Regions from separate parts of the Pseudomonas sp. LBUM1672 genome, predicted to be linked through region 2. Evidence: predicted binding sites of a transcription regulator. Region 2 holds the regulator's gene; each other region holds the start of a gene.
The links. Region 2 encodes FliA, which starts transcription of late flagellar genes. Its sites were predicted from a motif close to CTAAAGTTTNNNNNNNNNNNGCCGNTAA; they were not measured.
Positions count from the first base shown of each region.

Region 1: the regulator FliA is predicted to act here: its motif matches at 1,411-1,438, upstream of ACA053_RS13895 (methyl-accepting chemotaxis protein).
Region 3: the regulator FliA is predicted to act here: its motif matches at 2,479-2,506, upstream of ACA053_RS13645 (methyl-accepting chemotaxis protein).
Region 4: the regulator FliA is predicted to act here: its motif matches at 2,477-2,504, upstream of ACA053_RS05275 (methyl-accepting chemotaxis protein).

Region 1 covers NZ_CP166781.1:3,042,135-3,047,194, forward strand. The annotation lists gene ACA053_RS13895 (methyl-accepting chemotaxis protein) at 1-1,283, opposite strand, end outside; gene ACA053_RS13900 (undecaprenyl-diphosphate phosphatase) at 1,573-2,403, shown strand; gene ACA053_RS13905 (DUF1294 domain-containing protein) at 2,400-2,831, shown strand; gene ACA053_RS13910 (MmcQ/YjbR family DNA-binding protein) at 2,843-3,202, opposite strand; gene ACA053_RS13915 (LysR substrate-binding domain-containing protein) at 3,199-4,107, opposite strand; gene ACA053_RS13920 (FMN-dependent NADH-azoreductase) at 4,238-4,849, shown strand; gene ACA053_RS13925 (alpha/beta hydrolase family protein) at 5,018-5,060, shown strand, end outside.
Region 2 covers NZ_CP166781.1:1,768,168-1,773,227, reverse strand. The annotation lists gene ACA053_RS07955 (chemotaxis protein CheA) at 1-900, opposite strand, end outside; gene ACA053_RS07950 (protein phosphatase CheZ) at 954-1,742, opposite strand; gene ACA053_RS07945 (chemotaxis response regulator CheY) at 1,765-2,136, opposite strand; gene fliA (RNA polymerase sigma factor FliA) at 2,304-3,044, opposite strand; gene fleN (flagellar synthesis regulator FleN) at 3,041-3,871, opposite strand; gene flhF (flagellar biosynthesis GTPase FlhF) at 3,988-5,060, opposite strand, start outside.
Region 3 covers NZ_CP166781.1:2,982,826-2,987,885, forward strand. The annotation lists gene ACA053_RS13640 (DUF411 domain-containing protein) at 1-127, opposite strand, end outside; gene ACA053_RS13645 (methyl-accepting chemotaxis protein) at 422-2,413, opposite strand; gene ACA053_RS13650 (hypothetical protein) at 2,781-3,314, shown strand; gene ACA053_RS13655 (aldo/keto reductase) at 3,361-4,356, opposite strand; gene ACA053_RS13660 (LysR family transcriptional regulator) at 4,475-5,060, shown strand, end outside.
Region 4 covers NZ_CP166781.1:1,196,678-1,201,737, reverse strand. The annotation lists gene ACA053_RS05285 (CheR family methyltransferase) at 1-245, opposite strand, end outside; gene ACA053_RS05280 (chemotaxis protein CheW) at 242-778, opposite strand; gene ACA053_RS05275 (methyl-accepting chemotaxis protein) at 778-2,400, opposite strand; gene ACA053_RS05270 (tellurite resistance TerB family protein) at 2,694-3,416, opposite strand; gene ACA053_RS05265 (LysR family transcriptional regulator) at 3,592-4,506, shown strand; gene ACA053_RS05260 (gamma-aminobutyraldehyde dehydrogenase) at 4,608-5,060, shown strand, end outside.

The DNA.
Region 1 (5,060 bases), 1.3 Mb from region 2:
GCCGTGGACTTCTGCGTACGCTGGGCCAACAGGCGCACTTCATCGGCCACCACAGCAAAGCCTCGACCTTGTTCACCGGCCCGGGCGGCTTCGATGGCTGCGTTGAGGGCCAGCAGGTTGGTTTGCTCGGCAATGGAGCGGATCACCTCCAGCACGCTGCCTATCTGGGTACTTTCAGCCGCCAGGGTACGAATCACTTCAACCGCTTGATCAATGGTGCCGGACAGTTTGTCGATCTGCTGCAAGCTGCCATCAATGTTGATCTGGCCCTGCTGCGCCTGGGATTCGGCATCGCGCATTTCGCTGGCCGCATGTTCGGCATTCTTGGCCACGTCCTGCACGCCGTAAGTCACTTCATTGATCGCAGTCGCCACAAGTTCCATTTGCTGGGACTGTTGCTGGCTGCGCTGCTGAGCCTGTGCGGCGTCGTTGCCCAATTCGCTGGAGGACTGGCCCAGGGCACTGGCGGACACTTGCAGCTCGCTGATCACCCCTCGCAGTTTGGCGGTGAAGGCATTGAAGTGCCGGGCCAACTGAGTGACTTCATCCTGGCCATGGGTGTCGAGGCTGCGGGTCAGGTCGCTTTCACCGCTGGCAATATTGGCCATGGCGTTCACCGTGGCCTGAAGCGGACGTACGATGCTGCGAGCAATCATGATCACCAGCAACGCCATGATCAGCGCAATCACCAGGCCGACGAAAGAAGCCTTCCAGACCTGGGCATGGAACTCCGCCTGCATGTCATCGATATACACGCCGGAGCCAATTACCCAACCCCACGGCTCGAACAGTTTGACGTAAGAGGTTTTTTCAACCGGATCGCTGGCACCCGGTTTAGGCCAGCGGTAGTTGACCGTGCCGGCGCCCTTGGCCTTGGCCACGGCGACCATTTCGTTGAACAGTGCAAACCCGTCGGGGTCGCGGATCGCCGAGAGGTTCTGGCCATCGAGTTTGGGGTTGGCCGGGTGCATCACCATCACCGGCGTCAGATCGTTGATCCAGAAATAGTCGTTCTGGTCATAACGCAGCCCGCGCACGGCGGTCAGTGCCTGTTTCTGCGCGGCATCGCGGGTGAGCGTGCCGGCGGTTTCCAGGCCATGGTAGTAAGTCAGAATGCCGCTGGCGGTCTGCACCACGTGCTGGGTTTTCTGGGCCTTGGCCTGATACAGGTCGTCATGGATCTGCTTGAGCATCAACACGCCCAAGGTTAATAACATCACCACCGACACGATCAAGATGAGCCACAAGCGTCGGCTGATCGACACACTGCGCAAGCTGTTCATAACGCTGTCACTCCGATTTCTTTTTCTTGTAATAAACGATTGCCAGCATCCAACCACGCTTTGCCGGTCGGGCATATGCGACCCAAGTCTCATTACGCGGCAGCGTTATCGAGGCTTGTCTGATAGGATTTCGGCCCCGCGCGGAAAAACCTGAATCCAAGTTGATTTTTCACGGAATTTTTACGGTTTCGTCTGGATCCTTTGTGCGCGGGACTTCGGCTACGCTTGGCGCAGTGAACGATTAAAAAACTAACGGGGCATGCCTTGGCGCATCGCCTTTGGGGGATTGATGGATCTTTGGACCGCCTTTCAGGCATTGATTCTCGGGGTTGTAGAGGGGCTGACGGAGTTTTTGCCGATTTCGAGTACCGGTCACCAGATCATTGTGGCTGACCTGCTCAACTTCGGTGGCGAGCGCGCCATCGCTTTCAACATCATTATCCAGCTGGGGGCGATCCTGGCCGTGGTGTGGGAGTTTCGCCGCAAGATCTTCGATGTGGTCACCGGCTTGCGCACTCAGCCGAGCGCTCGACGCTTTACCGCGAACCTGCTGATCGCCTTCATGCCGGCCGTGGTGCTGGGGGTGATTTTTTCCGATTTGATTCACCACTACCTGTTTAACCCGATCACGGTGGCCACGGCATTGGTCGTGGGCGGTATCGTCATGCTCTGGGCTGAACGGCGCCAGCACGAAGTGCACGCCCACACCGTCGACGAAATCACCTGGAAAGATGCCCTGAAAGTCGGCTTTGCCCAATGCCTGGCCATGATTCCCGGGACTTCGCGGTCCGGCTCGACCATCATTGGCGGTCTGCTGTTCGGGTTGTCGCGCAAGACTGCCACGGAGTTCTCGTTCTTCCTGGCGATGCCGACCATGGTCGCGGCAGCGGTGTATTCAGGCTACAAGTACCGCGATCTGTTCGTGCCGTCTGACTTCCCGGTATTTGCGCTCGGCTTCGTCACGGCGTTCATCTTCGCGATGATTGCCGTCAGGGCCTTGCTGGTCTTCATCGGCAGTCACAGCTACGCGGCATTCGCCTGGTATCGCATCGCGTTCGGCCTGGTGATCCTGGCTACTTGGCAGTTTGGCTGGGTCGACTGGACCGCGGTCAATCCATGAGTGACGCCAGCGCGCGCAACAACCCCGGACGCCGGTCCGGGGGCGAGTGGTTCCAGCATCCACGGCTGAAACTGCTGGTGTTGGCGGTCCTGTGCGCGCTGCCGCTGACGGGCTCGGTGTCGCTGTGGCTGCACGGGGTTTCGCTGATTCCCCTGGCGGCCTATGGCATCGTCAGCGTGCTGGCGTTCTTTCTGTACTGGAGCGACAAGCGCAAGGCGCGCGCCGACAGCTGGCGGACCCCGGAAAACGTGTTGCACGCGGTGGAACTGGCGGGCGGTTGGCCGGGTGCCTTGCTGGCTCAGCAGGTGTTTCGGCACAAGACCCGCAAGGTTTCGTACCAGCTGGTGTTCTGGCTGATTGTGCTCATGCACCAGGTGTTCTGGATCGATCAGCTGTTTCTTGGCGCCCATCTGTTTGCATTGTTCTAAAAGAAAGAACACTAAAGCAGCAGGCTGACCTGGGTACGCTTGGGCAGCTTGCTCACCACCAGTTGGTGCGAACGTTTCAACAATTCCTGCAGTTCCTCGGCACCCAGCGGGTAGGGCGTTTGCATGATGATCCATTGCGCCCGCGCCAGATACGGCGCCGGGTGGATGCCCGGACGGTCGCAATGCCCGAGGAACAGGTCCTTGTCGACCTTGAACGCCAGGGAATCGCCGCGCAGGTTCTGCAAGGCGAACATCTTATTCCCGGCAATCGAAAACACCCGAACGCCTCCCCATTTGTAGTCTTCCCGCGCGCCGGGCAGCGCGAGACAGAATTGCGCGACGTCCTCTTCGCTCATGCGTCCAGCCTTCATATCAATCGGTCCCCGCAGGCATTGAATGATTCGATCAGATGGTCGATCCAGGCCCGCACGGCCGGCATCACGCCGCGCCTATGAGGGTAGACCGCTTGCAGCCAGCCGCCAGGCAATGACCAGTCGGGCAGCAACTGCACCAGCGAACCATTTTCCAGTTCCTGTTCGCAATACATCATCGGCAGCATGGTGAAACCCTGGCCGGCGAGCGTGCAGGCCTTGCGCACGATGAAATCGTCGATGCCCAATCGCGCTTCCAGGCTCAAGTCATAGCTTTTGCCCTGTTGATCGAGCATGCGGATGTGCACCATGCGGTCGGCTTCCAGCGCGCCGAGCACCGGCAAGGTTTTCAGGTCTTCGGGGTGGTTGATCTCACGGCCGTGCAGGAAGGCCGGGCTGGCGACCATCGCCATCTGAGCCTGGCGTAAGCGACGAGTCACCAGTAACGGATCCTCATCGCCCAACTCACGGACGCGCAGCGCGACATCGACGCCCTCGGTCACCAGATCGACCCGGCGATTGAGCAGCATGACTTCCAGCTGCACCTGGGGGTGTTTTTCCAGGAATCTGCTGATCACCGTCGGCAGCATTTCGTGGGCCAGGCCGACGGGGCAGGACACCCGCAAACGCCCCCGGGGTTCGCTGGACATGCTGGCCACGGCCTCATCGGCCATCTCGGCTTCCAGCAGCATCGCCTGACAGTGCCGCAAGTAGCGCTCGCCCACCGCCGTCAACTTGAGCTGGCGGGTGGTGCGTTGCAGCAGGCGTGCGCCGAGGCGTTCTTCCAGCTCGGCAATGCGTCGCGACAGCCGGGACTTGGGAATCCCCAGCAAACGCCCGGCCGCTGCGAAGCCGCCGGCTTCGACCACCTTGGCGAAATAGTAGAGATCATTGAGGTCTTGCATGACTGGACATCCGATTGTTCTATCAGTGGGACGAACTATCGCATTGTTGCGGGCTAATCAGCTATTGGTTTCATCTGTAGGATCCTCCCCATCAGATCGCCCGGTGGCGATCCCCACCTGGAGATCCCTTATGAAACTGTTGCATATCGATTCGAGCATTCTTGGTGACAACTCGGCTTCCCGTCTGCTGAGCAGCGAAGTCGTCAAAGCCTGGCAAGCCGCCGAGCCATCCGCCGTGGTGACCTACCGCGACCTGGCCGCTGATGCCATCAGCCATTTCTCCGCCACCACCCTGGTTGCCGCCGGCACCACCGCTGAACTGCGCAACGCCGCGCAACAGCACGAAGCCGAACTCAGCGCCACCACCCTGGCCGAATTCCTCGCTGCCGACGCCGTTGTCATTGCAGCACCGATGTACAACTTCACCATCCCGACCCAACTCAAGGCCTGGATCGACCGCATTGCCGTTGCCGGTCAGACCTTCCGTTATACGGAAGCCGGTCCTGAAGGCCTGTGCGGTGGCAAGAAAGTCGTGATCGTCTCGACGTCCGGCGGTCTGCATGCCGGTCAGGCGACTGGCGTTGCCCACGAAGAGTACTTGAAGGTGCTGTTCGGCTTCATCGGCATCACCGACATTGAGTTCGTTCGCGCCCACGGCCTGGCCTACGGTGACGAAGTGCGCACCAAAGCCATGAGCGACGCTCACACGCAAATCAGCGAGCAACTGTTCGCCGCTGCGTAAGACTTGCGTAAAGCGCTCAAACAGCTCAGGCACCACCCAAAAAACTCTGTATTCTGATCACGCAAGTGCCAGATACAGAGTTTTTTGTTTCTGGCTATTACAGGTTGTGGCCCGGGTTATGCAGTCCAGGGTTACCGACTCAGGTCCAGTAATAAGGTGGGGCATCCCATGGTGCGTCTTTGTGCAACGTTTCTGATTTGTCTGCTCAGCA
Region 2 (5,060 bases):
GCCGACTTCGGTGAACTTGCCTTTGCCGTGCAATTCGTCGAGCAGCGACTCGAACTCGTGATCGGAGATCAGATCGCCACCAGCCGCTTTAGCGGTTGGCGCAGCCGGTGCAGGTACGGCGGCAATGGCCGATTCCAGCGCATCCACCGCAAAGTTGCCCTTGCCGTGCAGTTGATCGAGCAATGCTTCGAATTCGTCGTCGGTGATGTCAGAGCTGTCGCCTGCCGCTTTCGGGGCAGCCGGTGCAGCGGGCGCTGCCACTGCGTCGACAGCGAACTGGCCTTTGCCGTGCAGTTGATCGAGCAACGACTCGAACTCGGCATCGGTGATTTCGTCGCTGGCCGCAGAATCCGCAGCAGCCACTGGAGCAGCTGCCGGTGCTTCGGCTTGAGCCTTGACGGCGTTCAGCGAGTCCAGCAGTTGTTCGAATTCGTTATCGGTGATGTCGCCCGACTCTTCAGCGGCCGGTGCTTCGACCACTTCAGCCACCGGTGCAGCTTCATCAGCCGTTTGCGGCTCGGCCAGACGGGCCAGTGCCGCGAGCAATTCAGGCGTGGCAGCCGTGATCGGGCTGCGTTCGCGCACTTCGGTGAACATGCTGTTCACCGCGTCCAGCGCTTCGAGAACCACGTCCATCAGTTCCGAGTCGACGCGACGTTCACCCTTGCGCAGGATGTCGAACACGTTCTCGGCGATGTGACAGCACTCCACCAGCTCGTTGAGCTGGAGGAAGCCGGCGCCCCCTTTTACAGTGTGAAAACCGCGAAAAATTGCATTGAGCAAATCCGCATCATCCGGTCGGCTTTCCAGCTCGACCAGCTGTTCGGACAGTTGCTCTAGAATCTCGCCGGCCTCAACCAGGAAATCCTGAAGGATCTCTTCATCGGCGCCGAAGCTCATTAAGGGGGTGCTCCTGAGGTCTAAAAACCTAAAAAACCTAAAATGCTAAAACTCTAAAATCCTAGGCTGGATAACAAATCGTCCACATCGTCCTGACCGGACACAACGTCTTCTCTTTTATCGGCATGAATCTGCGGACCTTCACCCTGAGAGAGATGTTTTTGCGGATCTTTTTCAGCGAGCATCGCATCACGGTCATGTTCGATACCCGCAAAGCGGTCTACCTGGCTGGCCATGAGCACGAGCTTGAGCAAGTTGCTTTCAACTTCGGTGACCAATTGGGTTACGCGTTTGATCACTTGACCGGTGAGGTCCTGGTAATCCTGGGCCAGCAGAATGTCATTGAGGTTGCTCGACACCGTGCGATTGTCTTCGCTGCTGCGTGTCAGGAAACCGTCGACCCGCCGAGCCAGTTCGCGGAACTCTTCGGCTCCGACTTCGCGACGCATGAACCGACCCCAATCCGTGCTCAACGCCTGGGCTTCTTCGCTCAGGCTGTTGACCAGCGGCGTGGCGTTCTCCACCAGGTCCATGGTGCGGTTGGCGGCAGCCTCGGTCAGCTTGACCACATACCCCAGGCGCTCGGTGGCGTCCGTGATCTGCGACACTTCCTCGGCTTGCGGCATGTTCGGGTCAATCTGGAAATTGACGATCGCGCTATGCAGCTCGCGAGTGAGCTTGCCCACTTCCTGATACAGGCCGCGGTCACGGGTCTGATTGAGCTCATGGATCAGTTGCACGGCGTCGCCGAACCTGCCTTTTTCAAGGCTTTCGACCAGTTCGACCGCGTGTTTTTTCAGGGTCGATTCAAAATCGCCCAATGAAGATTCTTTATGCTCCATAGCTCCCCCGTGGCGCAGTGGATCAACCGATGCGTTCGAAAATCTTCTCGATTTTTTCTTTCAACGCCTGGGCCGTGAAGGGTTTGACCACATAGCCGTTAACACCGGCCTGGGCCGCTTCGATGATCTGCTCGCGCTTGGCTTCTGCAGTCACCATCAGCACTGGCAGGTGCTTGAGCTTTTCATCGGCGCGTACGTGACGCAGCAGATCGATACCGGTCATGCCAGGCATGTTCCAGTCCGTTACCAGAAAGTCGATGCTCCCGCTGTTGAGAACCGGAATGGCGGTAGTGCCATCGTCAGCCTCGACCGTGTTGGTGAACCCAAGGTCACGCAACAGGTTTTTTATGATCCGCCGCATCGTTGAGAAGTCATCAACGATGAGGATTTTCATGTTCTTGTCCAATTCGACCTCCAAGCAGTCTTAAACGCGCCCAGCACCTGGACGCGCCATTTCAATCAATCCGGCAATGCATTCGATGACTGTCTGGAGCACAACAGATCGCGACCGGTGCAGTTCAACACCCCACCGGCCTCGTTCGCAGTGTCCCCACACTGCCTTCAGCGCGCTCGCCACTCCCCCAAACGCCCCCGCAAACGGGCCGCGCACTGGCTATGTAACTGGCTGACCCGCGATTCGCTGACCCCCAGGACCTCACCGATTTCCTTGAGGTTCAGCTCTTCGTCGTAGTACAGCGCCAACACCAGTCGCTCACGCTCCGGCAAATTGGCAATCGCGTCCGCCAGCGCTGCCTGGAAGCGTTCATCTTCCAGATCGCGTGACGGCTCCAGATGTGCACTCGCGCCATCCTCGTGCAGCCCTTCGTGTTCGCCGTCCTGCAACAGATCGTCGAAACTGAATAACCGGCTGCCCAGGGTGTCGTTCAAAATCCCGTAATAATCATCGAGACTCAATTGGAGTTCGGCCGCAACCTCATGATCTTTAGCGTCACGACCGGTTTTAGCTTCAATCGAGCGAATTGCGTCGCTGACCATCCGGGTATTGCGGTGGACCGAACGTGGCGCCCAGTCCCCCTTGCGTACTTCATCGAGCATCGCGCCACGGATTCGAATGCCCGCGTACGTCTCGAAACTCGCGCCTTTGCTGGCGTCATATTTGGTCGATACTTCAAGCAGGCCAATCATCCCGGCCTGGATCAGGTCTTCAACCTGAACACTGGCCGGCAGACGGGCCAGCAAGTGGTAAGCAATGCGTTTGACCAGTGGCGCGTAACGCTCGATCAGCTCGTACTGCGCATCACGTGCCGACTTCTTGTAGAGGTTGTAGCCACTGGCTGTCATAGGACGGGTCCTGCGGTCTGTTGCACGAGGCGCTCGACGAAAAACTCCAGGTGCCCACGCGGGTTGGCAGGTAACGGCCAGGTGTCGACCTTCTGCGCGATTGCCTTGAACGCCAGGGCGCACTTGGAACGCGGGAAGGCTTCGTAGACGGCGCGCTGCTTCTGCACAGCCTTGCGCACGCTTTCGTCGTAAGGCACCGCGCCAACGTATTGTAGGGCGACGTCGAGGAAGCGGTCCGTGACCTTGGTCAACTTGGCGAACAGGTTGCGACCTTCCTGCGGGCTCTGGGCCATGTTGGCCAGGACGCGGAAGCGGTTCATGCCGTAGTCGCGGTTCAGCAGTTTGATCAACGCGTAGGCATCCGTGATCGAAGTCGGCTCGTCGCAGACCACCAGCAAAACTTCTTGCGCGGCGCGAACGAAACTGACTACCGAGTCACCAATGCCCGCAGCGGTGTCGATCACCAAGACGTCGAGGTTGTCGCCGATATCGCTGAAGGCCTGGATCAGGCCGGCGTGTTGGGCCGGGCTCAAATGAACCATGCTCTGCGTGCCGGACGCGGCCGGGACGATGCGGATACCGCCGGGGCCTTGCAACAGCACGTCGCGCAGCTCACAGCGGCCTTCGATCACGTCGGCCAGGGTACGTTTGGGTGTCAGCCCCAGCAGGACGTCGACGTTCGCCAGCCCCAGATCGGCGTCCAGCAGCATGACGCGCCGGCCGAGCTCAGCTAGAGCCAGGGACAAGTTCACTGACACGTTAGTCTTCCCGACGCCACCTTTGCCGCCGGTCACCGCGATCACCTGTACGGGATGCATGCTGCCCATGTTATTTCTTTACCTTGTCTTGCATAGACGGAGGCCACATTACTGGCTGCGCGTTCATCAACTGAACAATGCATGGCAGACCATCGATGTAGGTACAAAAACTGTTCATTAGTACCTCAGCCAACCTGCTTGGTCGGGCTGTGGTAAATATCAGCGAACATGTCAGCCATGGCTTCTTCGCTGGGTTCTTCCTGCATTTGCACGCTTACGGCGCGACTGACCAACTGATGACGACGCGGCAGATGCAAATCATCCGGAATACGCGGGCCATCGGTCAGGTAAGCCACCGGCAATTCATGACTGATCGCCAGGCTCAACACCTCGCCCAGACTTGCCGTTTCATCCAGTTTAGTCAGGATGCAGCCAGCTAGCCCGCAGCGCTTGTAACTGTGATAAGCGGCCGTTAGAACCTGTTTCTGGCTGGTGGTTGCGAGAACCAGATAATTTTTTGACTTGATGCCACGTCCAGCCAGGCTTTCGAGCTGCATGCGCAGGGCCGGATCACTGGCCTGAAGGCCCGCGGTATCGATCAGCACCACGCGTTTGCGCAACAAGGGATCCAGCGCCTGCACCAGCGATTGGCCCGGATCGACGTGAGTGACCGACACGTTGAGAATCCGGCCCAGGGTCTTCAATTGTTCCTGCGCACCGATACGGTAGCTGTCCATGCTCACCAGCGCGATGTTTTGCGCGCCGTATTTGAGCACGTAGCGGGCCGCGAGCTTGGCCAGGGTGGTGGTCTTGCCCATGCCGGCCGGGCCGACCATGGCAATCACGCCGCCCTCTTCCAGTGGCTCGACTTCCGGCGTGGCAATCATCCGCGCCAGGTGCGCCAGCAACATGCGCCAGGCCTGACGGGGCTCGTCAATGTCGGCAATCATCGCCAGCAAGTCGCGAGACAACGGGCCGGACAGGCCGATGCGTTGCAGGCGACGCCAGAGATTGGCCTGGGCCGGACGGCTGCCTTGCAGCTGATTCCAGGCCAGGGAGCCGAGTTGCACTTCCATCAGCTCGCGCAGGCTGTTGAGCTCGAAACGCATCGAATCGAAAGCCCGTGGGTCCACGCCGCCAGCAGCGGGTGCCGGGGCTGGAGCGGAACGACGAGGTTCGGCGTAGGTCGGTTCGATCAGCGGCTCGGCGGCGGTCAATGGCAGGCCGGCGAACAACTGGCGATTGGTGGTCTTGTCGC
Region 3 (5,060 bases), 1.2 Mb from region 2:
TGATCCATTTTTTGCAGCAGCCGCAGTTGGCGTCACGGTGGACTTCGATCGGGACGAGGTCGGCGGCCTGGGCCAGGGAGGAGATGAAAAGGGCGCTCAGGGCGACCAGACGCAGGTGGGTTCGCATGGGGATTTCGTCTCGGGGTGGCGGGCAAAATAAGATGCATTTTGACCATTTTTTGCCGCGAAGAGATACGAGGTTGTTTCGAAGTAATACAGCAAACGCTGAGCCATTGTGTTGAAGGGGGCTGTTGTGGTGAGGGGATTTATCCCCGTTGGGCAGCGAAGCGGCCCCAAAAAATCTACGACTGCTGCGCAGCCGAACGGGGATAAATCCCCTCGCCACAAAAGCTCCGCACCACCACAACCTTTTACTACACCAGCTCCCTGGCCACAGGGAGCTTGTGTCATCGGGCAGCGGTCAACGCACCTTGAATCGCCCCATGATTGAGCTGACGCGCGCGTTGGCTTGCAGCAGTTGCTGGGTGTTGAGCTCACTGGCCTGGCCGCTTTTCACCAGCTCATCCACCATGTGGCGGATTTGCACCATGCTGCGGTTGATCTCTTCGGTTACCGCGCTTTGCTGCTCGGCGGCGGTGGCGATCTGCGTGCTCAGGCTGTTGATGTGGCTGACCGAGCCGGCCATTTCATCCAGCCCCGTGTTGACCCGCGCCGTGGCATCGGCGGCGGACTGGCAGCTGGCCTGGGTGTTTTCCATGGCGCTCACCGACGAACTCACGCCTTGGGTCAGGCGCTTGAGCATTTCATTGATTTGCGAGGTGCTGGCCTGGGTGCGAGCGGCGAGGGCGCGGACTTCATCGGCGACCACCGCGAAACCGCGACCTTGCTCACCGGCCCGGGCTGCTTCGATGGCGGCGTTGAGCGCCAGCAAGTTGGTTTGCCCGGCAATCGCGCCAATCACCCCGAGAATCTCGGTGATGCGCTGCGCATCCTCCTGCATGCTTTCGACTTTATGAGTAGCGCTCGCCACCTCGTCGATCAACGCGATCACGCTGCTGGACGCTTCTCCGACCACGACCCGCGAACGGTCGGCGTTTTCGTTGGCGCGTTGGGTGAAGGCCGCGGTTTCGGCCGCATTCTGCGCGACGCTTTCAGCCGTCGAACTCATCTCGGTAATCGCCGTCACCGTCTGATCGGTTTCAGACGCGTGCCGCACCAGAATCTGGCTGGTGTGGGCCGAGGTGCGTTGCAGGTTGTCGAGGCTGGACGCCATGGCGCCGGTGGCCTGGGTGACTTCGCCGATCATGTTCTGCAGATAAATGATGAACGCGTTGACCGAGTGCCCGATGGCGCCCAGTTCGTCTTCGGCGCGGATGGTGATGCGCTTGGTCAAATCGGCATCGCCAGCGGACAGGGCGTCGATGTTGGCCTTGAGGATTTTCATGCGCTGGATCAGTTGGCGAATCGCGTAGATCTGCAGCAACACCAGCAGGATCACCATCGGAATTTGCAGCAGGCTCAAGGTGCTGAGCACGTCGTCACGCTGGGCGGTGATCAGCTTGGTCGGCAGGGCGGTGGCGAGGAACCACGGCGTGCCTTCGATCGGGCGCATGAAGAAGGTGTTGGCTTCGCCGTTGTTGTCGAACTCGACACGCTGCGACTGATCACGGTTTTGCAGGCCGGCCTTCACTTGACTGGCGAATGGCGAGTTGCCGGCCAGTTCACTGATGTTCTTCAGCACAATCGGCCCATTGATCCGCGAGCTGTTGCTGATGATCTTGCCGTCGGCCTCGACGATCAGCATTTGCGCGCCGAGGTCTTTTTCCTTGCGCGCGATCAGGTCATTGAAAAAGCCCAGGGTCACGTCGATGGTCGAGACGCCATACGCCGCACCATTTTTCTGAATGGCCATGGCGCAGTTGGTGCGTGGCTCGGCGCTGGCGTCATCTTTGTAGGCCGCGGCCCAGGCGCATTGGCCTCGCGGGGTTTGCATGCCGCCCTTGTACCAGGTCTGGTCGTAGTAGTTGGGGGCTGCGTCGCTGTTCCAGAATGTATTGACCGCCAGCTTGCCCGAGGCATCGCGGTGCCAGAACGTGCTGAATTTGTTACGCCCGGCTTCGCGCTGGCCTGGCAACGGCCAGATCCCGCCGCCGAAGACTTTCAACTCGCCATATTGGTCGACCAGGCCCGGCAGCACCGTGTCGATGGCGGCGCTGTCGAGCAGCGGAATGGTCTGGGTGATGCTGCGTTGTTGTGCCTGAACCTTGTTCAGCTCGCCCTGGATGTGCTCGGCCACTTCGGCGATGCGGTTGAGGGCGACCTGTTCTTCGGTGTGACGAAGTTTAGGCGCGACCAACTGGCTGATGCCGACCACTGTCAGGACAAATAACAGCAGGATGAACAGGACCAGAAACAGCGTGTAGCGAGCCTGGATGGTGCGGAATGCGGGCATGGGACCGGTCCTTGTGCAGCGTTTTTTATTGTGGTTTTCGATCAAAAGATCGGCGCTTCGAAGGGCTATCGGCCTGCGAAAGACGAGCTTTAGGTACGAACGTACAAGATGCGGGCGGGGTGACGGACGGTCGGGTCATGAAGGTGTCGATGTGGATACAAACGAGGCTGATCAGTTGCCAGTCCAATGACGGCGAGTTGGTATAGACCAATGAATCAAGGCTCTTGGTGCTTTGTATCGTAAATGTACGAAAACTGTAAAAACCGCAAATACTTGTTGGTATGGCAAGTTGCCACGCTGATACTTGGCCGCTCTAAATCGGGGTTAACAAGGAGTTTTTTATGGTCACGCCGTCGGGAGTGCAATCATGACTATCGGCTACGCCGGGGCTTGGACATCCAAGGCAGGTTTATTGGTTCAGGATACGGGCGGCGGCAAGCCTATCAAGCAAAGCGCCCGGATCAAGCAAATGCTGTCACTGGTGGGGAGCAATCCAAACGCGCTGAGCACGGCGAAAATGGATGCAATGAAAATCCATCGAAACGTAAAAGGTTTCGATCCGGAAAATGTCTCCGCCAAACAACTGGGCAATCTCAGTTCCTTTTTGAGAGGCAAGGGACTGATTTCCGACATCACGTGGATGACGTTGATGAATGCCGGCGACAAGTTTGACCGGTTCGGCGTGCAGAAAGACCCGGATGCAAAATTCAATGCGCTGGAGTATTTCGCCACGCAACTGGACACCATCCAGAGCAACAGCATCAAGGGCGACAAGTATTCCGCTGGCCTGATCCCGGAATTCAAGACGGCAATTTACGTACTGCAGAACTTGCAGACCTACGGCAAGGGCAATGGCACGACGGTGCCTCCTACCGATGGTGGCGTCAGCTCCAAGGCCTGACGCTCGGTAATGCTGGCCCACTCAGACTGAGTGGGCCAGGCGTCGGTTACCGGTCAAGCAACTTCATGACTTCCTCTGGATAGCGCAAGCCGGCGGTGGCATTGGCCGGGAAGATCGCCTCCAGCGCGTGCAACTCGTCACGGCTGAGTTTTATTTCCAGTGCAGCAACATTCTCTTCAAGGTATCTACGCTGTTTGGTCCCCGGAATCGGGATCAGATAATCACCTTGCGCGAGCACCCAGGCCAACGCCAGTTGGCCCGCTGTCACCCCTTTGTCGACGGCCAGGGCCTGAACTTGCTGCACCAGCAACAGGTTCTTCGCAAAATTATCCCCTTGAAAGCGCGGGCTGAAGCGACGGTAATCGTCGGCGGCGAAGTCATCCGCGCTTTTCAGTGCGCCCGTCAGAAAACCTCGACCCAATGGACTGTAAGGGACGAAGGCAACGCCCAGGCGCTGACATGCGGCCAGGCAACCATTTTCTTCCTGATCGCGGCTCCACAGCGAATATTCACTTTGCAGGGCGCTGATGGGATGAACCTTGTGCGCGCGCTCCAGCGTGTCGGCTGACGCTTCACTCAAGCCCAGATAACGCACCTTGCCGGCTTTGACCAACTCGGCCATTGCGCCGACCGTTTCCTCGATGGCCACCTGCGGATCGATGCGGTGCTGGTAGTACAAATCCAGGGTTTCAACGCCCAGGCGTTTAAGCGTGCCGTCGATAGCGTCGCGAATGTACTCCGGGCGACCGTTGACGCCCCGGGCGCCGGGGTTGGACGGATCGCGGACGATGCCGAATTTGCTGGCCAGGAACACCTGCTCGCGCTTGCCGACAATGGCCTTGCCGATCAGTTCTTCGTTGGTGTGCGGGCCGTACATGTCAGCGGTGTCGAGCAGGTTGATCCCCAATTCCAGCGCCCGATGCAGGGTGGCGATGGCTTCGCGGGTGTCAACACCGGTCGTGTAGAAATCGGTCATGCCCATGCAGCCCAGACCGATGGCCGAAACCTGCGGGCCATTTTTGCCCAATTGACGTGTTTGCATAAAATCAACTCCCTGTGGTGTAAGACCCCAGTGTTGACCTCGACAGAAACAAGATAAACCGGGTAAAACTGCTATCACTGTTTGCAAATTCTAAACAATCACTTGGAGCGCTCTGACCATGGACCGCTTTAACGCCATGCGCGTGTTCACCCGAATCGTCGAGTTGGGCGGCTTTGCCAAAGCGGCAGACAGCCTGCAGTTGCCCCGCGCTTCGGTGACCATCCTGATCAAGCAGCTTGAAGCGCATCTTGGTGTGCAACTGTTGCAACGGACCACGCGGCAAATCAGCCTGACCCTCGACGGTGCGGCCTACTACCCGAGATGCGTGCGATTGCTGGCTGATCTGGAGGAAACCGAAGCAGTGTTCTCCGCCGCTCGCCAGAACCCCAAAGGCCTGCTGCGAGTGGACATGCCGTCCGGGATCGGGCGTTTGATCGTGATTCCCGCATTGCCGCACTTCACCCGTCGCTATCCCTTGATCGAACTGGACATCGGCTTGAATGACCGACCTGTCGACCTGATTCGTGAAGGCGTCGATTGTGTGCTGCGCGGCGGTTCGGCGCTGGATGACTCACTGGTGGCGCGGCCGCTGGTCATGCTCGATCAGGTGACCTGCGCCAGCCCCGATTATGTGGCGCATTACGGCGCCCCCCAAACCCTGGCGGACCTCGAGGGCCATCGGATGGTGGAGTACTTCTCCAGTG
Region 4 (5,060 bases), 570 kb from region 2:
GCCAAAGTCGCGAAGGATTCCGGGTAGCGGAAAAACCAGGTCTCGGGAACGATCACTGCTTCGATCAACGCCTGCTGTTCGTCTCGCGAACCTTGCAGCGTGTGCCAATACTCATCGGCCGTCAGCGCCCTGGAAGCGGTGCTGCGCTGGCGCACCGCGCGTTCGATGATCGCCGGGCCCACCGACGTCACGTCGAGGCCGATGCGTTCCTTGAGGAAGTCGAAAAAACGCTGATCGCTGCTCATGGCCGCTCCTCAAGCAGCGCCGGGTCCAGCGGTGGCGAAGGAAACAGCAGTGCGCGCACCTGATCATCGAGCAGATCGGCCACCCGCACCCATTGAAGCAAACCCTGGGCATCTTCTCGGACCGGCCCCAGGTAAGGCGCCTGGCGATTGTCCAGGCCATAGGGTTTAAAGTCCGCCGGGTTGCAGCGCAAGGTGTCGGTGGCCTGCTCCAGAATCAGTCCGAGCAACTGTGCAGGGGTTTCCTCATCCGGCCAATAGTGCACCAGCACCAACCGCGTGCTGTTGCGGGCTTGCGCCGGCTCGCCAAACGTCAGCGCGCTGAGGTCGATCACCGGCACCACCGTGCCGCGATAGGCGAACACCCCGGCAACCCAGGCCGGTGCCTTGGCAATCGGCTTCAACGGCAGGCGCGGCAGCACCTCGGCCACTTCGCGCGCCTGCAAGGCATAACGTTCGTTGCCGATGCGAAACAGCAGAAACAACGCGTGTTTTGCCGGCACCACCGCGCCGCGTTTGACCACAAGTTCGCTCATCAGACTTTGAATCGCGAGACGCCGCCCCGCAGCCCTACGGCCACCTGGCTCAGCTCGTCAATGGCAAAACTGGCTTGGCGCAGGGACTCGACGGTCTGGCTGCTGGCATCGCCCAACTGCACCAGCGCGTGGTTGATCTGTTCGGCGCCGGTGGCTTGCGCCTGCATGCCTTCGTTGACCATCAACACCCGCGGCGCCAGCGCCTGAACCTGGTGGATGATCTGCGACAGTTGCTCGCCGACCTGCTGCACTTCGGACATGCCGCGGCGCACTTCTTCGGAGAATTTGTCCATGCCCATAACCCCGGCCGAGACCGCCGACTGGATCTCACGGACCATCTGCTCGATGTCGTAGGTAGCGACGGCGGTCTGGTCCGCCAGACGCCGCACTTCGGTGGCGACCACGGCAAACCCGCGACCGTATTCGCCAGCCTTTTCGGCTTCGATGGCGGCGTTCAGCGACAAGAGATTGGTCTGGTCGGCGACTTTGACGATGGTCACCACCACCTGATTGATGTTGCCGGCCTTCTCGTTGAGGATCGCCAGTTTGGCGTTGACCAGATCCGCCGCGCCCATCACCGAGTGCATGGTTTCTTCCATCCGCGCCAGGCCTTGCTGCCCGGAGCCGGCCGCGACCGAGGCCTGATCGGCGGCGGTGGAGACTTCGGTCATGGTGCGCACCAGATCACGGGAAGTGGCGGCGATTTCACGGGACGTCGCGCCGATCTCGGTGGTGGTGGCCGCGGTTTCGGTGGCAGTGGCCTGTTGTTGCTTGGAGGTCGCGGCGATCTCGGTTACCGACGTGGTGACCTGGACCGAGGAGCGTTGGGCCTGAGACACGAGCGAGGTGAGTTCGGTCATCATGTCGTTGAAGCCGGTTTCCACAGCGCCGAATTCGTCTTTGCGCTCCAGATTCAGACGGCCGCTGAGGTCGCCGGTGCGCATGATTTCGAGGATCTGCACAATCCGGTTCATCGGCGCCATGATCGCGCGCATCAACAGCAAACCACAGAGGCCGGCGGCCAATACCGCGACCAGCAGGGAAATGCCCATGATCACTTTCGCGGTAATCACAGCGTCATCGATGGCCGCAATGTCCTGATCAGCCACGGCTTTGTTTTCGCGAATGATGTCATTGAGCTTCATGCGACCTGCGGTCCAGGCCGGGGTCAGTTGCTCGTTGAACATCTTGATGGCCTCGGCTTCCTGATTGCGCTTGTGCAGGTCGAGCACAGCGGCCAGAACCTTGTTGTAATCATCATGGAGTTTTTCGAAAACAGCGTATTCGACCTTGTCTTCATCCGTGGTGACGGTGGCCTGGTAGTTCTTCATCTGTTCCTGCAGACGCGCCTCGAAGTTTTTGAAGCTTTCGGCTTCTTCAGCGCTGAAACCCTGCCCCTCTTTCAAACCGAGCATTTCCTGGGTCCGAAGGTAGGTGTCGACCCAGGCGCTGCGAATCATCGAGCTGTAATACAACCCGGGCAACGCGTCCTCACGAACACTGGCTTCGCTGGTTTCAATCTTCAACAGCCGCGAATACGAGACGATGACCATCAGCAACATGATGGCGATGATCACCGCAAAGCTCGCCAAGATGCGTTGGCGCAACGTCCAGTTCTTCACAGTCAGTCCTCGGGGCGGGTCAAATGCTGCGGAGTATAGCTGAGGGTGTTTCATTTATAAGACGAGGGTTTGCCAGTTCTCGGCCTTGTGCGTGAAAACCGCAGGAGAGCCTTTGGGGAGGGCTTTGCGTTGGATCGGGTGGCGAGTCGCAGGGGCGTGGTGGAAGAAATGAGCCGTAGATTGGCCATCGGGAGGTGGTGAGAGTTGGGACGCCTTCGCGGGCAAGCCTCGCTCCTACAAGTTCAGCGCAGTACCTGTGGAGCGAGGCTTGCCCGCGAAAGCGATCTTGAACCTTATAGGGAAGCCTGACGCACCTGCTTCTCCAGCTCCGCCTTCAACCCCGGCTCCAGCTTCAACTGCCGCGCCAGTTCATCGAGGTAGGACTTCTCCATGAAGCTCTCCTCATCCACCAGCATCACGCTGGCGATGTACATCTCGGCAGCCATTTCCGGCGTGCTGGCCGCGCGGGCGACTTCTGTCGGGTCGAGCGGTTTACTGAGTTCGGCGTGCAGCCACTGCTGCAGTTCCTGATCGTTGTCGAGCTTGGTGAATTCGCCTTCGATCAATGCGCGCTCGCGATCATCAACGTGGCCATCGGCTTTGGCTGCGGCGACCAGCGCCTTGAGGATCGCCTGGCTATGCAACTCGACTTGCGCCGGGGGCAGACGATCGAGTGTCTGCGGTTCAGTCTTCGGCGCGGTGCCCTGCTGGGCCTGCCAATTGCCGTAAGCCTTGTAGGCAATGACGCCGAGGGCTGCGAGACCGCCGTAGATGGCGACTTTGCCGCCAACATTGCGGGCCTTTTTGCTACCGAGCAACAAGCCCATGGCGCCCGCCGCCAGTGCGCCACCGCCCGCGCCGGAGAGCAGACCACCGAGGCCGCCCGAACCACCGCTGCCGCCGAGCAATCCGCCCAATCCACCGCTGGACGACTTGTTTTGATTGCCGCTGGCCTTGTTCTGCATCAGGTCCTGACCGGACTTGAGTAGTTGATCGAGCAATCCACGCGTATTCATTTGCCGCCTCCACGAAAGGGGTTAACCGGACACTTAAGGCCACCAGCCTAGAACGAAAGTGCCCGGCGACCGGGGACGAGAGTGCTTCTGGATGTTGCCTGGAAAAACAGAGCCATCGATTAAAGCGATATACACTCAAGCGAATCTATAAAAACCGCCCACCGGGTAATTTCCCATGATGACCTTGCGTCAGATTCGTCACTTCATCGCCGTGGCCGAGACCGGCTCGATCTCCGCTGCCGCGCAAACTGCGTTCATTTCCCAATCGACATTGACCCTGGCAATCCAGCAACTGGAGGAGGAGATTGGCGTCAGCCTGTTTAACCGGCACGCCAAGGGCATGAGCCTGACCCACCAGGGCCATCAATTCCTGCGCCAGGCGCACCTGATTCTGGCCACGGTGGACAACGCCAAACGCAGCCTGCAACAAAGCACCGACCAGGTCGCCGGCCAGTTGATCATTGGCGTGACGAGTCTGGTGGCCGGTTACTACCTCGCGGATCTGCTCACTCGTTTCCAGCGCGCCTATCCCAACGTCGAGATCCGGGTGATGGAGGACGAGAGGCCGTATATCGAGCATTTGCTGGTCAGCGGCGAGATCGATGTCGGCGTGTTGATCCTCTCCAACCTCGAAGACCGCCACGCCTTGCAAACCGAAGTGTTGACCCACTCGCCCCATCGCCTGTGGTTGCCGGCCCAGCATCCGCTGCTGGAACACGACAGCATCAACCTCGCCGACGTGGCCCGCGAGCCGCTGATTCAGCTCAACGTCGACGAAATGGACCGCAACGCCCAGCGCATGTGGTCGGCCGCGTCATTGCAACCACGAATCACCTTGAGAACGGCCTCGACGGAAGCCGTGCGAAGCCTGGTGGCCGCCGGTTTAGGCGTGTCGATCCAGCCCGACATGACCTACCGTCCGTGGTCACTGGAGGGCGACATCATTGAAGCGCGGCCGATTGCCGACCTGAGCCAGACTCTTGACGTTGGCCTCGCCTGGCGCCGTGGCACCGCGCGCCCGGCGTTGGTTGATCCGTTTTTAACTGTCGCTCGGGAGCAACCCCACGGCGGGCGCAAGCCATCTATTTAATCGAACGCCACCTTCAGTATTTAGAATTTGTCGACCTCGGGCCCGCGCACTAGTCTTGCAGAATCAATAAGACGGCCGGGGCCCCAGTCACTGGGAGCAGCATGGCCACACAAGAAAAGAGAACCCGAAAAATGGCTGGCGCGCAGACCCCGTTGTTCACCGCGTTGTTGATCGATGGCGAATTGGTCGCGGGCCAGGGGTTTGTCGAACCGATCCTCAACCCGGCCACCGGGGAAGTGCTGACCCACATCGCCGAAGCCAGCACCGAGCAAGTCGAAGCCGCCATCCTCGCCGCCCACCGCGCCTTCGCCGGTTGGTCGCGGACCACGCCGCAGCAACGTTCGAACCTGTTGCTGGACATCGCCAACGCCATCGAAAAACAAGCCGACCTCCTCGCCCGCCTCGAATCCCTGAACTGCGGCAAGCCGTTGCACCTGGCTCGCCAGGATGACTTGAGCGCGACGGTCGATGTGTTCCGCTTCTTCGCCGGTGCCGTGCGTTGCCAGACTGGCCAGCTCAGCGGCGAATACCTAGCGGGCTACACCAGCATGGTC